Methylosarcina fibrata AML-C10: one gene and its partner. The protein of the gene in region 1 interacts with the protein of each later gene in a pairwise test. Links are inferred from orthologs where the notes say so. Each region holds a gene or a part of one and is shown on either strand. Other genes may lie near its edges. The genes, in order: ftsB and A3OW_RS0117745.

Evidence for each region.
Region 2: the proteins of ftsB (region 1) and A3OW_RS0117745 interact in binary tests that used the Escherichia coli proteins (3 or more experiments, as listed by UniProt). The link is inferred for Methylosarcina fibrata AML-C10 from one-to-one orthologs.

The regions. Positions count from the first base shown.
Region 1 is NZ_KB889965.1:1,638,787-1,647,805, reverse strand. What follows is about bases 31-2,890. They hold ftsB (cell division protein FtsB), read left to right. Parts: upstream 31-1,255; coding sequence 1,256-1,525; downstream 1,526-2,890. Other genes in these bases: mtoX (methanethiol oxidase), read right to left, coding at 1,578-2,890; eno (phosphopyruvate hydratase), read left to right, coding at 31-1,208. Also shown: more of eno, read left to right, coding at 1-30; more of mtoX, read right to left, coding at 2,891-2,975; A3OW_RS0107875 ((4Fe-4S)-binding protein), read right to left, coding at 2,975-3,172; A3OW_RS0107870 (DUF4242 domain-containing protein), read right to left, coding at 3,193-3,471; A3OW_RS0107865 (TetR/AcrR family transcriptional regulator), read right to left, coding at 3,532-4,128; A3OW_RS0107855 (hypothetical protein), read right to left, coding at 4,815-5,216; A3OW_RS28820 (putative bifunctional diguanylate cyclase/phosphodiesterase), read left to right, coding at 5,921-8,347; A3OW_RS0107840 (sodium:solute symporter family protein), read left to right, coding at 8,477-9,019. UniProt on the Escherichia coli protein: Essential cell division protein. May link together the upstream cell division proteins, which are predominantly cytoplasmic, with the downstream cell division proteins, which are predominantly periplasmic.
Region 2 is NZ_KB889965.1:3,798,845-3,807,864, forward strand. The notes cover bases 942-3,802. They hold A3OW_RS0117745 (cell division protein FtsQ/DivIB), read left to right. Parts: upstream 942-1,903; coding sequence 1,904-2,701; downstream 2,702-3,802. Other genes in these bases: A3OW_RS0117740 (D-alanine--D-alanine ligase), read left to right, coding at 942-1,802; ftsA (cell division protein FtsA), read left to right, coding at 2,679-3,802. In the rest of the region: murB (UDP-N-acetylmuramate dehydrogenase), read left to right, coding at 1-883; more of A3OW_RS0117740, read left to right, coding at 819-941; more of ftsA, read left to right, coding at 3,803-3,905; cell division protein FtsZ, read left to right, coding at 3,931-5,085; lpxC (UDP-3-O-acyl-N-acetylglucosamine deacetylase), read left to right, coding at 5,299-6,222; A3OW_RS0117765 (DciA family protein), read right to left, coding at 6,386-6,820; A3OW_RS25410 (TonB-dependent receptor plug domain-containing protein), read right to left, coding at 7,001-8,935. UniProt on the Escherichia coli protein: Essential cell division protein. May link together the upstream cell division proteins, which are predominantly cytoplasmic, with the downstream cell division proteins, which are predominantly periplasmic. May control correct divisome assembly.

The DNA of each region.
Region 1 (9,019 bases):
TGGTGCTGGCGTCCGGCGTGGTCGGCAGCGCGATGGTGCCGTCCGGTGCCTCGACCGGGGAGCGTGAAGCGATCGAGCTGCGCGACGGCGACAAGTCCCGCTACCTCGGCAAAGGCGTTCTGAACGCGGTCAACAACGTCAAGACCGAAATTCGTTCCGCGATCGTCGGCATGGACGCGGCCGATCAGGAAGGCATCGACAACAAGATGATCGCACTGGACGGCACCGAATCGAAGTCGCGTCTCGGCGCGAACGCGATGCTGGCGGTGTCGATGGCGGCGGCGCATGCGGCGGCGAAAGAAAGCAAGCAGCCTTTGTACCGCTATCTGAACAAATCCGGCGAATTCGTCATGCCGGTGCCGATGATGAACATCATTAACGGCGGTTCGCACGCGGACAACAGCGTCGACTTGCAGGAATTCATGATTTTGCCCGTTGGAGCTCCAACTTTCCGCGAAGCGATCCGTTACGGCGCCGAAGTGTTCCACAACCTGGCCAAAGTGTTGAAATCGAAAGGCCTGGCTACGACCGTCGGCGACGAAGGCGGCTTCGCGCCGAATCTGTCGTCGAACGAAGAAGCGATCGGCGTGATTCTGCAGGCGATCGAACAGGCCGGCTACAAGCCCGGCGTCGACATTTTCCTGGGCCTCGACGCGGCCGCTTCCGAATATTACAGCGACGGCGTTTACGATCTGGCTTCCGAAAACAAGCAGTACAGCTCGGCGCAAATGGCCGATTTCTTCGTCGATTGGGTCAACAAATACCCGATCATCAGCATCGAAGACGGTTTCGACGAGAACGACTGGGACGGCTGGAAAGTGATGACCGAAAAACTCGGCGGGCGCATCCAGTTGGTCGGCGACGATCTGTTCGTCACCAACCCGAAGATCCTGAAGCGAGGCATCGAGCAGAACATTGCGAATTCGATCCTGATCAAGGTGAACCAGATCGGCACGCTGACCGAAACGCTGGCGGCGATCGACATGGCGAAAAAAGCGGGTTATTCCGCGGTCGTGTCGCACCGTTCCGGCGAAACCGAAGACACCACGATCGCTGACTTGGTCGTTGCGACCGGCACCGGCCAGATCAAGACCGGATCCTTGAGCCGTTCCGATCGCGTCGCCAAGTACAACCGCCTGATGAAGATCGAGGAAGAGTTGGCCGGCGCGGCCCGGTACGCAGGCCGCAGCGCGTTCAAGTCGCTTTAAACCGCTCACTCAAGGCGGAGCCGAAAGGTTCCGCCTTCACCGGATTTATGAAATATCTTGCTGCGATCATCGTTTTATTAATTGTTCATCTCCAGTACCGTATCTGGCTGGGGGACGGCAGCATTGCCGAAATTCGCGCTTACCAGCAGCGGCTCGACGATCTGAAAAAACTGGCCGAAGAAAAAAGACAGCGTAATCAGGCGCTTTACGCCGAGGTGCTGGATTTGAGAAAAGGGCAGGAAGCGATCGAGGAAAGAGCCAGAAGCGAATTGGGCATGATCAAGCCGGACGAAACGTTTTTTCAGGTTCTGGAATAAGCGGCAAAGCCGGCCGGGTTTCCTTCCGTGCGCCGGCTCTGGTCGGTCGGGGTTATTTTTCCTTGTCGAGTTCTGCCAACAGTGTTTCCGAAACCGGCTTGTTCGCGCTGTAAAGCGAGTAGGCATTTAACACCATCTGATGGGCGCGGCCCAGATTTTCCTTGGTAAAGTCGACCGCGAATTTTTCCTTCAATTCCTTCCCGTCCCAGACATAGCCTTTCAGATACTGTTCGTTGTCCGCGCCTTTTTTATCCCAGTTGGCCAGCAGCGATGACGTGTAATAGAGCCGTTTGCCGTCCCAGCTCGAGGACACCATGTTCACCTGAGCGCCGATTTTTTGCTCATAGACCTGTTTCGGTTTGAACGGATCCGAAATATCGAACGCCCGAGTCTTGCCGTCCATGAAGGTGTTGACCCAGAGCATTTTGTCGTCGCTCGAAATCGAAATGTCGACCGGCAGCGGCACTTTGGACGGATCGCCGACGTCCGCGACTTCCTTCGCCTGCCACGAGCCTTCCGCGTCTTCGTAGATCAGCCAGATTTTCGAAGTCAGCGCCGTGCTGGTGAAACAGTAGTTGTGGTTCTCGCCCCAGGCGCAGCGGATTTCCAAAGGCGCTCCCGGCACGTCGAAGACTTTTTTCGGCTGCTTGCTGTGCAGGTTCCATTGCACGACGGTATTGCCGAAACGTTTCATCGCTTCCGGATCGTTCAGCATCTTGCCGAAATCCATCATGTAATTGGACCAGCCGGTAAACGACGAAGTCAGCATCAGGTTGCGCCGGGGCAGCACCCGCAAATCGTAGCCGTAGCCGTCCGCGTATTTGCCGGTTTTGACGGCGCCGCCGAGATCGCTGTCGGTCGGAGTCCAGTGCGTGGTAATGTATTCGCCGTCGTTGGTGTATTCGACCAGGCCGGTGCGGCCGCCGTGATCCTTGTTGTTGGACAGACCGGTGATGATCATCCGGCCCGGCAGCGCATAGGTCGTGTGGGGGCCGACGACGCCGCCGCTTTTGGCCACGAAATCGGTAATGGTTTTAACCAGCTTCGGCTTGGCGGGATCGGTGTGCACGTCGAAAATGAACAGCTTGTTGGTATCCAGTCCGCCCGCCCATAAATACTGGCGATCGTCGGTAAAACCCGAGTGATGGGCTTCGTTGCGCCCGCCGACGGACACGGTATGGACGACCTTGCCGTAATTTTGCGATTTGGGATTGACGTCGACGGTGACCAGCTTGTCCTGCTCGTCGCCGACGCCTTCGGCGCCCAGCGTCCAGACGTGAATGAAATCTTCCTGCCCGACAATTTTGGCCATGTAAGGCGATTGGCAAGTCTCATCGGCCTGGGCAAGGGGAATGCCGGCGCTCGGCAGCAGCAGGACGGAGGCGGTGAGCGCGGAAGCCTGCATCAAGGTCCGGACCGGCCGGCGATAAGGTAAAAATGGATGTTTCATCAGGATCTCTCTCTATTATTTTCGGACATTTTCAGGGCGCCGGAAGGGCACTCGGCGACTACGCGTCGCAAATCTTCCACGGAAGCGTTGTCGGGCTCGATGACGAAACGGCCGTCCTTTATCTTGAATACTTCCGGCAACGAGCTGACGCAGACGCCGGCATGGCAGCATTGGGTTTCGTCCCAGGTGACTTGCATGACGATTTCTCCGGTCGGGATTAACGGCTTTCTGCCGTGGTCGGGTCGATGATGTTCTTGACCTCGGAAATCCTGTTCGCGGGAAAACCGCCTCTTTCGGCGTGTTCCCGGACGCTGGCTTCGTCGGGAGCGATATAGACGCAATAGACCTTGTCGCCGGTCACGTAGCTTTGCAGCCACTGGATTTTCGGCCCCATTTCGCGCAGCACGCCGCACGATTTTTGCGAAATGCCTTGTAATTCCTGCTGGGTTAACGTGCCGACGTTGGGAATGTCGCGTTCGATAATGTATTTTGGCATGGTGGTTCTCCTGGTGGGTTGATGCGTCCGGCCGGCTTGTTTTCGAACGTCGCCGCCGTGTTACGCTTTAAAATAATCGTCCAGCAAATCCCGGCAACACTGCTTGAGCGGTCCGGAGGATTTTTCGATTTTCATTCTTAACAAGGCTCCCTGCCAGGCATCGACCAGTTGATCGGCCATCGCCTCGGCCGATTTGTCGGTTCTGACGGTGCCCTGGCTCTGCGCCGCTTCCAGTCCGGTCTTCAGCAAATCGCGGTAGCGATGGACGGCCGTTTGCAGGGAGTTGCGGCACAGTTCGCTGGTGTCGCCCACTTCACCCATCAAATTGCCGAGCAGACAGCCGCCTTTGAAACCGGACTTTTCCAGTTCGGCGATCAATTCGTCGAAATAGCGTTTGATCGCGCTCAACGCATCGAGATCCGGAGTGCTTAAATGGCCTTCCAGTTGCCGGATAAAGGGCTCGATGTAGTGCTGGATGACTTCGGCGGCAAAGCTTTCCTTGCTGTCGAAGTAATTGTAAAAAGACCCTTTCGGGATCCTTACGGCGTCCAGAATCTCTTTCAGCCCGGTACCGTGGTAGCCCTGCTGCATCAATAGGGAAACGCCCTGGCTCAAGATAGTGTCGCGGTTGAATCGTTTTTGTGAAGTAGCGTTCATGAAATTATAATACGACCGGTCGTCTTGAATTGTCAAATCTTTATTATTAAAATAAATCGAGACGCTGAAAAAGTGCCTCAAGATCAACCGCAATCTGCCGAGCTCATTCAATTTCTTCAACAGAATTTTTTACCGAGTTTAAACCACCGGTTTTTCGCTTGTCCGAAGAATTGATGAACTATCGACTGGAAGCCCCGCGTGCAAGGCGGATGAATTCGCTCCGCCTGACACAGTTTTGGTGGTGCTTGTGAACCGAAAATGCTTTGGAAGCAATAAAGATAAAGAAAGAACCGGTTCTTGAAGTTCTTGCGGCATGAAAGCGGAGGAGGACGAGTTGTCGGGAAACGCAAGAAGAAGATTCAAAACCGGCCTGCAATTTCATTCGACCAAACAAAGCCGGTATTTAAAGAGGATGCCGTCCGGTCCGTTTGGGTAAGTTTGGCCGGCAAACAAGGAAGGTAACCGCTAAAAGACGGCCGACGTGTTATCGGATGTTTGAATGGATGAGCGGTATTGGCGAATCGAGGAAGCGAGGAAAAGGAAATATGAAAGCTCCTGAACGGAGTGGCCGCTGGCCCGCCTTTTCCTCTTCAATTCAGAACATCGCGGCAAAAAGCGGGCCGTTCTCGAACAGGGCGTAAATAAGCCCATCGCGCTTCCGGATGAGCTTTCATGACTTTTCGCCGTTATTTGACGAAGCACATTCTCTCGGCATAGGCTTCCGCCTCTTTAAGCAATTTTCTTAAATCCTTGGATTGCTTGGGATCGCGGAAGATGCCGCCGCTTTCACCGGGAGTGCTTTTCAGATAAGTAAAGGTTTTGGCCGCTTCGAATTCGGCAAAGGTCATTTTTTCTGCGATTTTGTCGATCTTGCAGCCGCAGGCGTACTGGGTGATATAGGTCAGGCCGCCGTGTTGCGCCACGCAGTTCAGCACGTATTCGACGCGGTCCCGGGTCGGAAAATCGTTGACCAGAGCGGCCGGCTGGCCGGCGGCTTCGGTCTTTTTCTCCGGAGCGGTCGTGCCGCAGCCACCGACAGCGGCTGCGAAGGCGAAACTGAAAATGAGGGTGAAATAGTTGATTTTCATGGTCAATATGTTTATCTCTTGGGTTAATAAAGAAAAAAAGACAGGATCAACAAAGAATCCGCGGCGATTTTTTTACTGTCCGCTGCCGAAAGCTTCATCCTGAAAACCGGTCCCGGCGCTTGTGTCGAGTGGACGGGATGAAGACCCCTACGGGGCGGCCTTTCCTGGCGTCGATGCAGCGTTCGCTGAATCGTCGGAATTCACTGTATAAATAAGGATATTTTAACATTCCCGATGTCATAATGACCAAGAAGTTCATCTACACTAGGTTATCATGCGGCCGATTTGACCCATAGGTTGCATCGATCATCCGGATTATATTTTTCCGCTCGGCGATCGGTTGACGGCAGCGGCCGAAAACGTCGTCGGAAGGGCTGCGATCCCGTTGCCGGCAGCCGCAAGCGGCGAGGAGAGGGCCCGGCTGCCGTTACCGAAAAACATGCGGCCGGCCAATTAAAGTCTAAAATTACCGGGATAAAAGCGCCGTGGAGATTTTGGCAAATCATTCCGGGCCGGTTTCACGCTTTTTGGATAAGCGTAGAGTATCGGTAAACGCTTTCTTACGGCAGAGAGGCAAGCAGATCGGCACAGTCCTGACCGAAAGTATGCGTCGATAATTGAACGTCTTCGGCAGCCTGCCTTTTTGCTTCAAAGAATCTCGTTACTCATTAAGTTTTTTTATCATTTTTGGCGTCGGAAGCGCAATGATCGATCCTATCCCCGGAAACAGCGTACTTGTCCCGCTCACAGGAAAAAAGAGCCGACGGTTTTATTGCCGTCCGGGTACATTAAGGCAGTTGGCTTTTTTTCTTGGTTGTCTATTGCATGGCGCCGGGGCGGCAGCGGCACAGCAAATGCCCCTGGCGCCTGTACAGCAGTATGCTCTGCAGAGCACCTCCTACGATTCTTCGTCGATCATTTTGATTGTCGTGGCCATCACGGCGGTACTGACCTCGCTGAGCTACTACCTGATCATAACCAAAGAAAAACTGGACAGGATGCTGGACCGGACGCAGCAGATCACCCATCAGCTAAAACGGTCGACCGAGCAGTTGAGCTACATGGTCGCCACCAGTCCGACGGTTCTATTCGCGCTGAAAGTCGAGCAGAAGCGCCTGATACCGCACTGGATCAGCGACAACCTGACGCGCATTACCGGTTACAGCATCGAGGAAGCGCTGGAACCTCTGTGGTGGGAGCAGCATCTTTACGAGAAGGATCGCGGCCGGGTGCTGAAAGAAAGCAGGGCCCTGTTTTCCGGCAAACATCAGGTTTACGAATACCGCTTTATCCATAAGAAAGGCTCCGTGTTATGGATCCGGGACGAACAGCAGTTGATCATTGACGAAAACGGTCTGCCGAAAGAAGTGCTGGCCGCCTGGACCGAAATCACCGACCGCAAACTGGAAGAGATCGATTTGCGCATCGCCGCGACGGCTTTCGAAGTCAACGAAGGCATTCTGATCACCGACAAAACGGGCCGCATCATCCGGGTCAACAGTGCCTTCACCCGTCTGACCGGTTACACGATGGAAGAAGCGATCGGGCAATATCCGGACATTCTGCAATCAGGCATGCAGGACAAGACCTTTTATGCGAAATTATGGGAAGAGCTGAAACAGAACCGGCACTGGGAAGGCGAGGTATGGGACCGGCACAAGAACGGCACGATCTACCCGGTCTGGCTCTCGGTGAGCGCGGTAACCGACCATACCGGTGAAATCAGTCATTATGTTTCCGCCTTTTTCGACATCAGTGCGCTCAAGGAAGCGGAAGAACACATTCGAAACCTGGCCTTTTACGATCCTCTCACGCATCTGCCCAACCGCCGGTTGATGCTGGACCGCCTGGGCATCGCTCTGGTCAGCAGCCAGCGGAGCCAGCATTACGGCGCCCTGATGATGATGGACCTTGACCGTTTCAAAATACTGAACGACACGCAGGGCCACGATCTCGGCGACAAGTTGCTGATCGAAGTGGCGAAACGGTTGCAGTCCTGTGTCCGCGAAGGCGATACGGTGGCGCGCATGGGCGGGGACGAGTTTGTCGTGATGCTGGAAAACCTGTCGAAAAAACCGGAGGAGGCGGCCGTGCAGACGCTGGCGGTAGCGGAAAAAATCCGGGAAGCCCTGGCGGCGACTTATTGGCTGGATCTGGGCAATCCTTCGGAAAACAAAAATCATTTCGAGCACCATTCCAGCGCCAGCATCGGTCTGGTGTTGTTTCTGGGGCATACCGTGCCCATCAACGATCTGCTGAAACGAGCGGACATGGCCATGTATCAGGCCAAGCACGCCGGACGCGACACGATTCGGGTCTTCGATCCGGCGATGCAGTCGGTGTTTAACGAGCGCAATGCCCTGGAAGCCGATTTGCGCCATGCGCTCAGCGGAGGCGAACTGGACTTGCTGTTTCAAGTGCAGGTGAACGCAGAAGGGCAGGCGGTGGGAGCGGAAATCCTGCTGCACTGGCAGCATCCTCAGAGAGGCTTTGTGCCGCCGGCCAAATTTGTGCCCCTGGCCGAGGAAACCGGTCTGATCCTGCCGATCGGTCAATGGGTTCTCAACCGGGCCTGCGCGATTCTTGCGGCCTGGGCCGACCATCCTTTAACCCGGCATTTGACGGTATCGGTCAACATCAGCGCCCGCCAGTTCCGGCAGCCGGATTTTATCGATCAGCTCCGCGCGGTATTGGCGGAGTTCGAAGTGGATCCCGGCCGGCTCAAACTGGAAATCAACGAAAGTCTGGTCATGGAAAACCCGGAGGCAGTGATAGCCAAGATGGTCGAGATTAATAAACTCGGCGTGGAATTCGCCATGGACGACTTCGGCACCGGCTATTCGTCGCTCGCGTATTTATCGCTTTTGCCGGTCAATCAGTTAAAAATCGACAAGGGTTTTATCCGGGATTTTTCAAAAAACAGCCAGGACGCGGCAATCATACGCAGCATTCTGTCGCTGGGGCGCAGCCTCGATCTGGTCGTCATCGCCGAAGGCGTTGAAACCAAGGCGCAATGGCGGTATCTTTCCAAATACCGCTGCCCGTATTTCCAGGGCTATTTTTTCGGCAGACCGATCCCGCTGGCCGAATTCGAAGACTATCTGGCTAAAAAGGAGCTGGAATCGTCTTAAGCAAGCCCGACGGTATTGCCTCGCGTTCGCGCCGGACGTCCGTCGTCCGCCGGTTTCGGCCCGTTTCTCCAGCGTCGCCGTGAAAGAGATTGAACCGTCCCGACCGATTTTTGGATTATTGTTGAAACCATGAATACCGTTCTCTTCGGCGTTATCGTCTATATTCTGATGCAGCTTTGGGTCGGGGTGTATTTTTCCCGCCGCATCACCAGCGAAGACGATTATCTTCTGGCTGGCCGAAGCCTCGGCACCGGCATGGCCAGTTTGAGCGTGTTCGCCACCTGGTTCGGCGCCGAAACCTGCATCGGCGCGGCCGGTTCGGTCTATGAAAACGGCTTGTCGGGGGCCACGATCGATCCGTTCGGCTATACGGTGTGTCTGATGGTGATGGGCCTGTTCTTCGCCGCTCAGTTGTGGCGGCGCAACCTGACGACCCTCGCGGATTTGTTCGAGCAACGCTATTCCGCCCGCATTCAAAACCTGGCCGTCGTCTTGATCGCGCCGACGTCGGTCATGTGGGCGGCGGCCCAGATTCGCGCCTTCGGACAGGTGCTGTCGGCGGCGTCGGGGTTTCAGGTGGAGATGGCCATCGCCGTGGCGGCCGGGGTCGTCATCATCTATACGATGTACGGCGGCCTTCTCGCCGACGTCGTGACCGACGCCGTGCAGGGC
Region 2 (9,020 bases), 2.2 Mb from region 1 along the record:
AGGCCATCTTCGGCTCAACGAACCTTTGGCGAAATATACCAGTTGGCGTGTCGGCGGACCCGCGGACCGGCTGTACGTTCCATACGATAAACAGGATCTGATTGAATTTGTGAAAAATCTTCCGGCCGGCGAGCCCGTCTTCTGGATCGGTCTGGGCAGCAATTTGCTGGTCAGGGACGGCGGCATACGGGGCACGGTCATCAACACTAAAGGCCGCCTGAAACAGATCCGCATGGCCGACACGGGACTGGTCTATGCCGAGGCGGGCGTGCCGTGCGCGCATGTGGCCCGTTTTTGCGGAGATCAGGGCTTGGTCGGCGCGGAGTTTCTGGCCGGCATTCCGGGCACCCTGGGAGGGGCCTTGAAGATGAATGCGGGCGCCTTCGGCGGTGAAACCTGGGGAATTGTGCACAGCGTCGAGATGCTGGATGCCGCCGGGCATGCGGCGGTTCGAGCCCGGGACGAATTCAGTGTCGGTTATCGTTCGGTCAAAGGCCATGACGATGAATGGTTTTTGGCGGCCCATCTGCAGCTCGAGTCCGGCGATGCCGAGACCAGTCAGCAGAAGATCAAGGAGTTGCTGGAAAAACGAAACAGAACGCAACCGACCAACCAGCCCAGTTGCGGCTCGGTATTTAAAAATCCGCCGGGAGATTACGCCGCCCGGTTGATCGAGGCGGCGGGTTTGAAAGGGTACGCCCTGGGCGGCGCCTGCGTCTCGGTCAAGCATGCCAACTTTATTGTAAATACCGGCCATGCCACGGCGGCCGACATAGAAGAACTCATTCAATGGGTCCGGCTTAAGGTGCAGGAACAACATGGCGTCGTTTTACAGACGGAAGTGTGCATGGTTGGAGAAAAACAGGAGAACTCAGGTGGTTAAAAAACCGGAAGAATTTGGCCGTGTGGCCGTATTGATGGGCGGAACGGCGGCGGAACGGTCCGTCTCCCTGCGCAGCGGCGCAGCGGTTTACGAGGCTTTGAAACGTAAAGGGGTGGATGCGGTAGCCATCGACGTCACCGGCAGCCCCATCGAGGCGCTGGCGGCGCACAAGATGGACCGTGTATTCAACATCATTCACGGCCGCGGCGGCGAGGACGGCGTTCTGCAGGGCGTGCTGGAGGCCATGAACATGCCTTATACCGGCAGCGGTGTGATGGCGTCGGCCTTGAGTATGGACAAGTTGAGGACCAAGTTGTGCTGGCAAGGTTACGGTCTGAGCACGCCGAAATGGCATCTGTTGCAGGATGAACGCGATATCGATCCCTGCATCGAGAAACTGGGCTTCCCGGTCATCGTCAAACCGGCGCAGGAAGGATCCAGCATCGGCATGAGCAAGGCGAAAACCCGGGACGAACTGGTCAAGGCACTGGCTTTGGCGGCCTCCTACCGCTGCGACGTCTATGCGGAAGCCTGGGTGACCGGCAAGGAATATACCGTGGCGATCCTGAACGGCGAGTCCTTGCCGCCCATTCGCCTGGAAACCCCGAACGAGTTTTACGATTACGATGCCAAATACGCGGCAACGACCACGCAATACCATTGCCCTTGCGGACTCGACCCGGATCGGGAGGAACAATTGAAAAAACTGGCGGAAACCGCCGGTAAGGTTGTCGGCGTCAAAGGTTGGGCGCGAGTGGACGTGTTTATCGATCAGTCGGGTCAATCCCAACTGATTGAAATCAACACCGTTCCGGGCATGACCGATCACAGCCTGGTGCCGATGGCCGCGAAGCAGGCCGGGATAGATTTTGACGATCTGGCCTGGCGCATACTCGAAACCAGCCTGATCCGGGATTGAGCCGGAACTATTGAATTGGGAATGATTTGTTTAGCAGTTCTTATGAGTCATTGCATTCGCCCGCGGATGCCGGTTGCCGAATCGGTCTTGGGAATGGATTGATGCAGGCAGTGAAAATAGTGGCAACTCTGTTGTTGCTGGCAGGCGTGATATGGATTTACGGTTATAAACTCAAGAAATACGGAAACGAAGCGATTCCGATCAAATATGTAAGAACCGAAGGTGTATTTCAGCATATCAGTAAAGACGAAATAAAAAGGATTCTGCTGCCGTTGGTCAAAACCGGAATACTGACCGCCGATATGCAGGCCATACACAATGCAGTAGGCCAACTGCCGTGGGTGGATACGGTTTCGGTCAAGAGGGTGTGGCCCGATGCGATCGATATCCGGATCAAGGAAAAAAAACCTTACGCGCGTTGGGGAGAGAACAGTTTGATAAATGAACAAGGCGTGATTTTCACCCCCGACAACGTAGATCAGTTTCAATCGCTGACCTTGCTGAACGGTCCGGAAAAGCAGCAAATCAAAGCGCTGGAAATCATGAAAGGAGTGAAAACGGCATTGGCGGACCAGTCCATGGAAATGGTGGAGTTCGATATCAACAACCGATGGTCATGGAAAATCAGGTTGGCGACCGGAATGGAAATATTGTTGGGAAGGACGGATCAACTGATGAAATTACAACGGTTTTTAAGAACCCTGGCCCTTCTGGGCGAAGACAGAGTCAAGGCGATGTCGGTGGTTGATTTGAGATACCCGAACGGATATGCGGTTTCATGGAGGCCTGGAAGCGAAAAGGTGGATTGGGAAAAGATGGCAAACCCGCAGCAAACGACAGACAGGCAACCGGAAACAGCGACAAAGAGTAAACAAAATGGCAAAAAAAACAGAACGTAATTTAATAGTCGGGTTGGACATCGGCACTACCAAGGTTGCCGCTATTGTGGGTGAGCTTACCAGTGAAGGTCACATTGAGGTTATCGGCATCGGTTCGGCTCCGTCCCGAGGATTAAAGAAAGGCGTCGTGGTCAATCTGGAGTCGACGGTCACTTCCATTCAAAGGGCCATCGAAGAAGCCGAATTGATGGCGGGCTGTCAGATTAAATCGGTGTTCGCCGGCATTGCCGGCAGTCATATCCGCAGCCTGAACTCTCACGGTATTGTCGCGATCAAGGACAAGGAGGTGACTCAGTACGACATCGACCGGGTCATCGATTCGGCCCGAGCGGTGGCGATTCCGGCGGATCAGAAGATATTGCACATTTTGCCCCAGGAGTTCGTGATCGATCTTCAGGAAGGCATTAAAGAGCCGGTCGGCATGTCGGGCATTCGTCTCGAAGCCAAGGTTCATATGGTGACCAGCAGCGTCAGCGCGCAGCAGAACATCATCAAATGCATCCGCCGATGCGGATTGGAAGTCGATGACATCGTTCTGGAGCAACTGGCCTCCTGTACCGCGGTACTGACCGAAGACGAAAAGGAACTGGGCGTCTGTCTGATCGACATCGGCGGCGGGACCACGGACATCGCCATTTTCGTCGATGGCGCCATCAAGCATACCGCCGTCATTCCGATCGCCGGGGATCAGGTAACGAACGACATAGCCGTCGCCTTGCGTACGCCGACGGTCAATGCGGAAGAAATCAAAAGAAAATACGCCTGTGCTCTCACTCAACTGGCCAGCGTTGAAGGAGCCATTGAAGTGCCGAGCATCGGCGATCGGGCGCCGCGAAAGATTTCCACTCAGAATCTGGCCGAAATCATCGAGCCGCGGTATGAAGAACTGATGTTGCTGGTGCAGTCCGAGCTCAGGCGCAGCGGTTATGAAGAATTGATTGCCGCCGGTATCGTATTGACCGGAGGCAGTGCAAAAGTGATGGGATTGATCGAACTGGCCGAGGAGATTTTCCATATGCCGGTACGAATGGGAGTGCCACAGAATGTCACTGGGCTGGCGGAGGTCGTAAAGAATCCGATCCATGCCACAGGAGTAGGTTTGTTAATGTACGGAAAGGAGCATCAAGTTTTAGGAAAAAGTGTAGATTTTGAAAGCGGTGGATGGCTTTCAAAGATAAGAAATTGGTTTCAAGGTAATTTTTGATTTAGTTTTTTAAGGGGCAGCGGCAATGAAATACGAATTGATGGATATGTGTAGCGAAACAGCGGTTATCAAGGTAATCGGTGTCGGGGGTGGCGGCGGCAATGCAGTCAGCCACATGGTGGGCAGTCATATAGAAGGTGTTGAGTTCATCTGTGCCAACACCGACGCTCAGGCATTAAGAAAGTTGAACGTAAGTACGATTATTCAGTTGGGAGTCGAACTTACCAAAGGTTTGGGAGCAGGCACGAATCCGGAAATAGGAAAACAGGCGGCAGAAGAAAACCGCGAGCGCATCAAGGAAGTGCTGCAAGGCGCGGACATGGTGTTCTTAACCGCCGGCATGGGCGGTGGAACGGGTACCGGAGCCATTCCGGTGATTGCCGGCATTGCACGCGAAATGGGTATTCTGACGGTGGCGGTCGTGACCAAACCGTTTCTGTTCGAAGGCAAAAAGAAGCAGGCGATCGCCGAACAGGGCATTGCGGAGCTTGAGAGATACGTGGATTCGTTGATTACGATACCCAACCAGAAATTATTGCCGGTTCTGGGCAATAACGTGTCGCTGGTCAACGCGTTCAAGGCGGCTAACGATATTTTGCTGGACGCCGTACAGGGCATTACTCAGTTGATCGTGCATCCCGGCATGATCAACGTCGATTTTGCCGACGTCAAGACCGTGATGACCGGAATGGGAGCGGCCATTATGGGTACGGGCTCCGCATCCGGCGATCAGCGCGCCCGGGAAGCGGCCGAAAAAGCCATCGCCTGCCCTCTGCTGGAAGACATCAACCTGCAGGGTGCCAAAGGCATTCTGGTGAACATTACCGCCTCGGACATGGGCATTGCCGAGTTTGACGAAGTGGGCAGCATCGTCCATGAATTTGCCTCGGAAGATGCGATCATCAAAATCGGTACGGCCATCGATCCGGCTTTGGGCGATGAAATCAAGGTGACCGTAGTCGCAACCGGCATGGGCTTGCCTCGTCAGATGCAGAAAGCTCCGGTAAAACTGGTGCAGAAAGCCTCGGCCGGCGAAGTCAGTTACAGCGAGTTCGATAAACCGACCATCATCCGGAACAAATCGGAAAGCAGGGAAACCCGTTTCGGCGTTCCGCCTAAAAACGACGACAACCTGGATTATCTGGATATTCCAGCTTTCTTGAGGCGTCAGGCCGACTGATCGGGCAAACGATGAAAAAACCAAGGAGATGAACGAACAGTAGATCCGGTTTCTTTTCAACGCCTATTTTTGACGGATACCCTGCAGGATTGGCCTCCTGCGGGGTATCGTTGAATAAAGTAGACGGTCGGGAAGTCCCGTCCCTTTACCTCTTACGGGGCGGATCATGATAAAATTCAATCTCTAGCTCCCTATCCCTGACCTTTTATAGTTATGATCAAACAACGAACTTTAAAAAATACCATCAGAGCCACAGGCGTAGGCCTGCATACCGGCGAGAAAGTGTATTTAACGTTACGTCCTGCCGAACCCAACACCGGCATTCGTTTCCGCCGGGTGGATTTGCCCGAACCGGTCACCATTCAAGCTTCTCCTGTCAACGTCGGCGAAACGGTGCTCTCAACCACGCTGGTTTCGGGCAACGTCAAAATCTCCACGATCGAACACCTGCTTTCGGCTTTTGCCGGTCTCGGCATCGACAATGCGATTATCGACGTCAGCGCGGCCGAAGTTCCCATTATGGACGGCAGCGCCGGGCCTTTCGTGTTTTTACTGCAATCGGCCGGGGTCGAAGAACAGGACTGCCCGAAGGAATACATTCGCATCAAGCGCAGTATTCGGGTGGAAGACGGAGACAAATGGGCGGCTTTCGATCCGTTCGACGGATTCAAAGTCACCTTCACGATCGATTTCGAACATCCGGCTTTCAAAAAACACGTCAAAACCGCCACCATGGATTTTTCTTCCACCACGTTCGTGAAGGAAGTCAGCCGGGCACGGACTTTCGGTTTTATGAAGGATATCGACATGCTGCGGCAAAACAACCTGGCTCTGGGCGGGAGCCTGGACAACGCCATTGTTGTCGATGAAGACAAGATTCTGAATGAAGACGGCCTGCGCTATGCCGACGAATTCGTCAAGCACAAGATTCTTGATGCAATCGGAGACTTATACCTTCTGGGGCACAGTCTGATCGGCGAGTTCACCGGCTATAAATCGGGGCATGGCCTGAACAATCAACTTCTCCGGACCTTGTTGAACGAAAGGGACGCCTGGGAAATGATTACTTTTTCCAATGAAGAAGAGGCGCCCATTTCGTTTATGCGTTCAGCCGTGTCGCCGCGGCCGGCGGCCTAAGATCCGGTTCGATTTTCCCCGGCACGGAGTCAGCGGGGCTGGGGATTCACCTCTTTCCTTTCACCTTCGGGTTTCCTGTCATACACCTCAGCGTTCTGCCTGTCAAAAAGCGCGCCCAAAATTCGTGTATCGGGCGGCGGGTATCCAGGGAGACAGCGGGGCTTTACAGCCTGGCCAGGGTCGCGCTTAATTTTTGCAGCGCCCGTTTCAATTCCTCGTCGGCAATATTTTCGCTGTGGTTTCGGATTAACAGGATGTTTTCCGGCGATGGAACATGCGGTTTTTCAATGCTCTTTTTTTCAGGGTCGAACCGGTCCGCAAGAATGCGAATCTGCAAACTTTCTGCCGCAGGTTCATCCGTCGAGGCAATGGCCGTCAATAAGTCATTGTTATAGAATCGGATCTGGGAAGCCCATGCCGCCGAATCGGTATAAATCAGCAATTTTTTGTCATTTTTTACACAATGAAAAACATGCCGGGACAAGGGAGGCGGCAATACCCCGCGGATTCGGTCGAGCATGCGTTGTTGTTGCTCCAACTGGCTCGAATATTGCGCGAGCAGCCGATTGGGAAAGGACGCTGCGGTTTGGAAAGGCATCGGGAACAGGCCAAATCAAAAATCACATCATCCTATGGGGCGATGGGTTTGGCAAGGAAATTTGAGCGCCTTATCCCAGGATTATGAAAGAACGGCGTACGATAGGCGGCAAGATCCAGCCATTTTTGACAAGAACGATTTCATTGGCCTCTCTGCGGCAGGAAAACGCCTCTGTAAAAGCTATTGAAAGCGGTAGGTGAACCACAACCGGAAATTGCGGCCGTCCTGCGGGACGGTATTGATCCGCGTTTCATCGCCGGCGGGATGCTCGTAACGGCTGTCGAACAGATTGTAGAGAGAAGCCGACAGCTCGAAGCCGGGCGCCAGCCGGGCGGCGGTCATCGTTAAATTGGTGACCTGATAATCCGAAGCGCGTAATTCGCTTTTTGTTTTACGTTCCCCGACATATTGCCATTCGACGCCGAGTCTGATTTTATCCAGCCAGACCGGCATCGATAAATTCAATTTGCCGAGATGACGCGGCGAGTTGCTCAGCCAGCAGCCCTGCAAATCGTCCATCGCGTAGGTAAAGGTATAGCTGCCGCGCAAACGCACGCCGCTGTCCCACAGATAATCCCCCTCGAATTCAAAGCCGTCCATGTCGATATCGCCGTAATTGGTATAGACCAGCAAATTGTCCTTCGGATCGTTGACTAAATTGATCAGGTTTCTGATGTTGTTGTGAAACGCCGTTCCGATCAGGCGCAGATTGCCCATCGGCTGGTATTCGGCAATGAATTCGAAGGATCGAGTTTTCTCGGGATCCAGAGTAACCGGCGATTTTTGCACATTGGCCAGATGGTAATATTTCTCGTACAGATTGGGCGCCCGGAAGGCGGTGCCGTAGAGCATTTTTAACGCCAGGGAGTCGGCCGGTTTGTAAATCAGAGCGATGCGGGGATTGACGGTATCGCCGGAAACGCTGTAATAGTCGTAGCGGACGCCGGCGTTCAGAGTGAAATAATCCCAAAACGACACATTATCCTGTAGATAAATGCCATAGCGGGAACTCGTCACTTCGGCATCGAGAAAATTGAAATAAGGATCGTCGTTATAGTTTTGCAGAATGACGTTGAAATTCTTTTGATATTCGCCGCCGAGCACCAGCTTGTGGGAGCCGAGATCCATCACGCTTTTGACTTCGGCTCCGGCCCATTGGCTGCGTTCCATTTCGTAATTATGAGTAGCGCCGAAAGGGTACACGGCGTCAAAGTCGTAAGCGCCGTAAAAAAGTCGGGCGGTCAGATCCATGGCTTCCGTCATTTGATCTTCGTAGCGGGCTTCGATGAAAGCGTTTCTGTCCCGGTAGGTTTCATTGGCATCGAATGTACTGTTGTAAACGGCAATGGGAAGGTTTTTGGTACGGTCGGAATAGATGCCTTCGAGCGTGAACCCTTTGTAATTGATCTTTCCGAAATAGCGGTCGACTTTATCTCCGTCCTGGTAATGGGCGATGCCGTCGGAAGGACCGGCGGCATCGATTTCGGGAAAATAAAGGGACTTGTGACCATCGCTGCGGTAGCGTGAAACGGAGAGAATGGATTCGACGCCGTTTTCGAAGCGATAGCCGGCGCTGGCTTTTTCACGGTCCATGCCGAAACTGCCGAAGCCTCCGGACAGGGCCGCGCCCTGTAGATCCCTGCCCTGCTTGGTGATCACGTTCATGACGCCGAACAAGGCGTTGCTGCCGTAAATCGATGAGCCGGAACCCGGAACGAACTCGATCCGTTCCACGTCTTCCAGATCGATGAGTCCGTCGGTGCCGATGCTGGCGCCGTCGTAAATGCTGTCGTTGACCCGCCGCCCGTCGATCATCAGCAGCAAACGGGAATTGTAATCGCCCGACCGGCTGAACCCCCGGGCGCCGAAATATTCGTAAGCCCGGTCATAGGTGGTATAGGTGCCGCGGATGCTGCGGATGACGTCGGCCAGGGTAAGATAGCCGAAATCCCTGATGTCTTTGGCGGTGATGACGGTCACCGCGGACGGCGCATCCATCTTCTTTTGAGGAAACTTGGACGCCGTGGTGACGTCCAGATTCAGCAGTTCCTCGAGCGGCATTTCAAAGATTTGCTGATCGTCGTCGGCTCCGTAAGAGCCGGCGGAGTAACCCAAGGCTAAAGTAAAATCCAGAACCAAAAGAACGAGTTTTGCACGCCGGCTGTTAACTGAGTTCCGCTTTGCCATTATCGATGCTTTT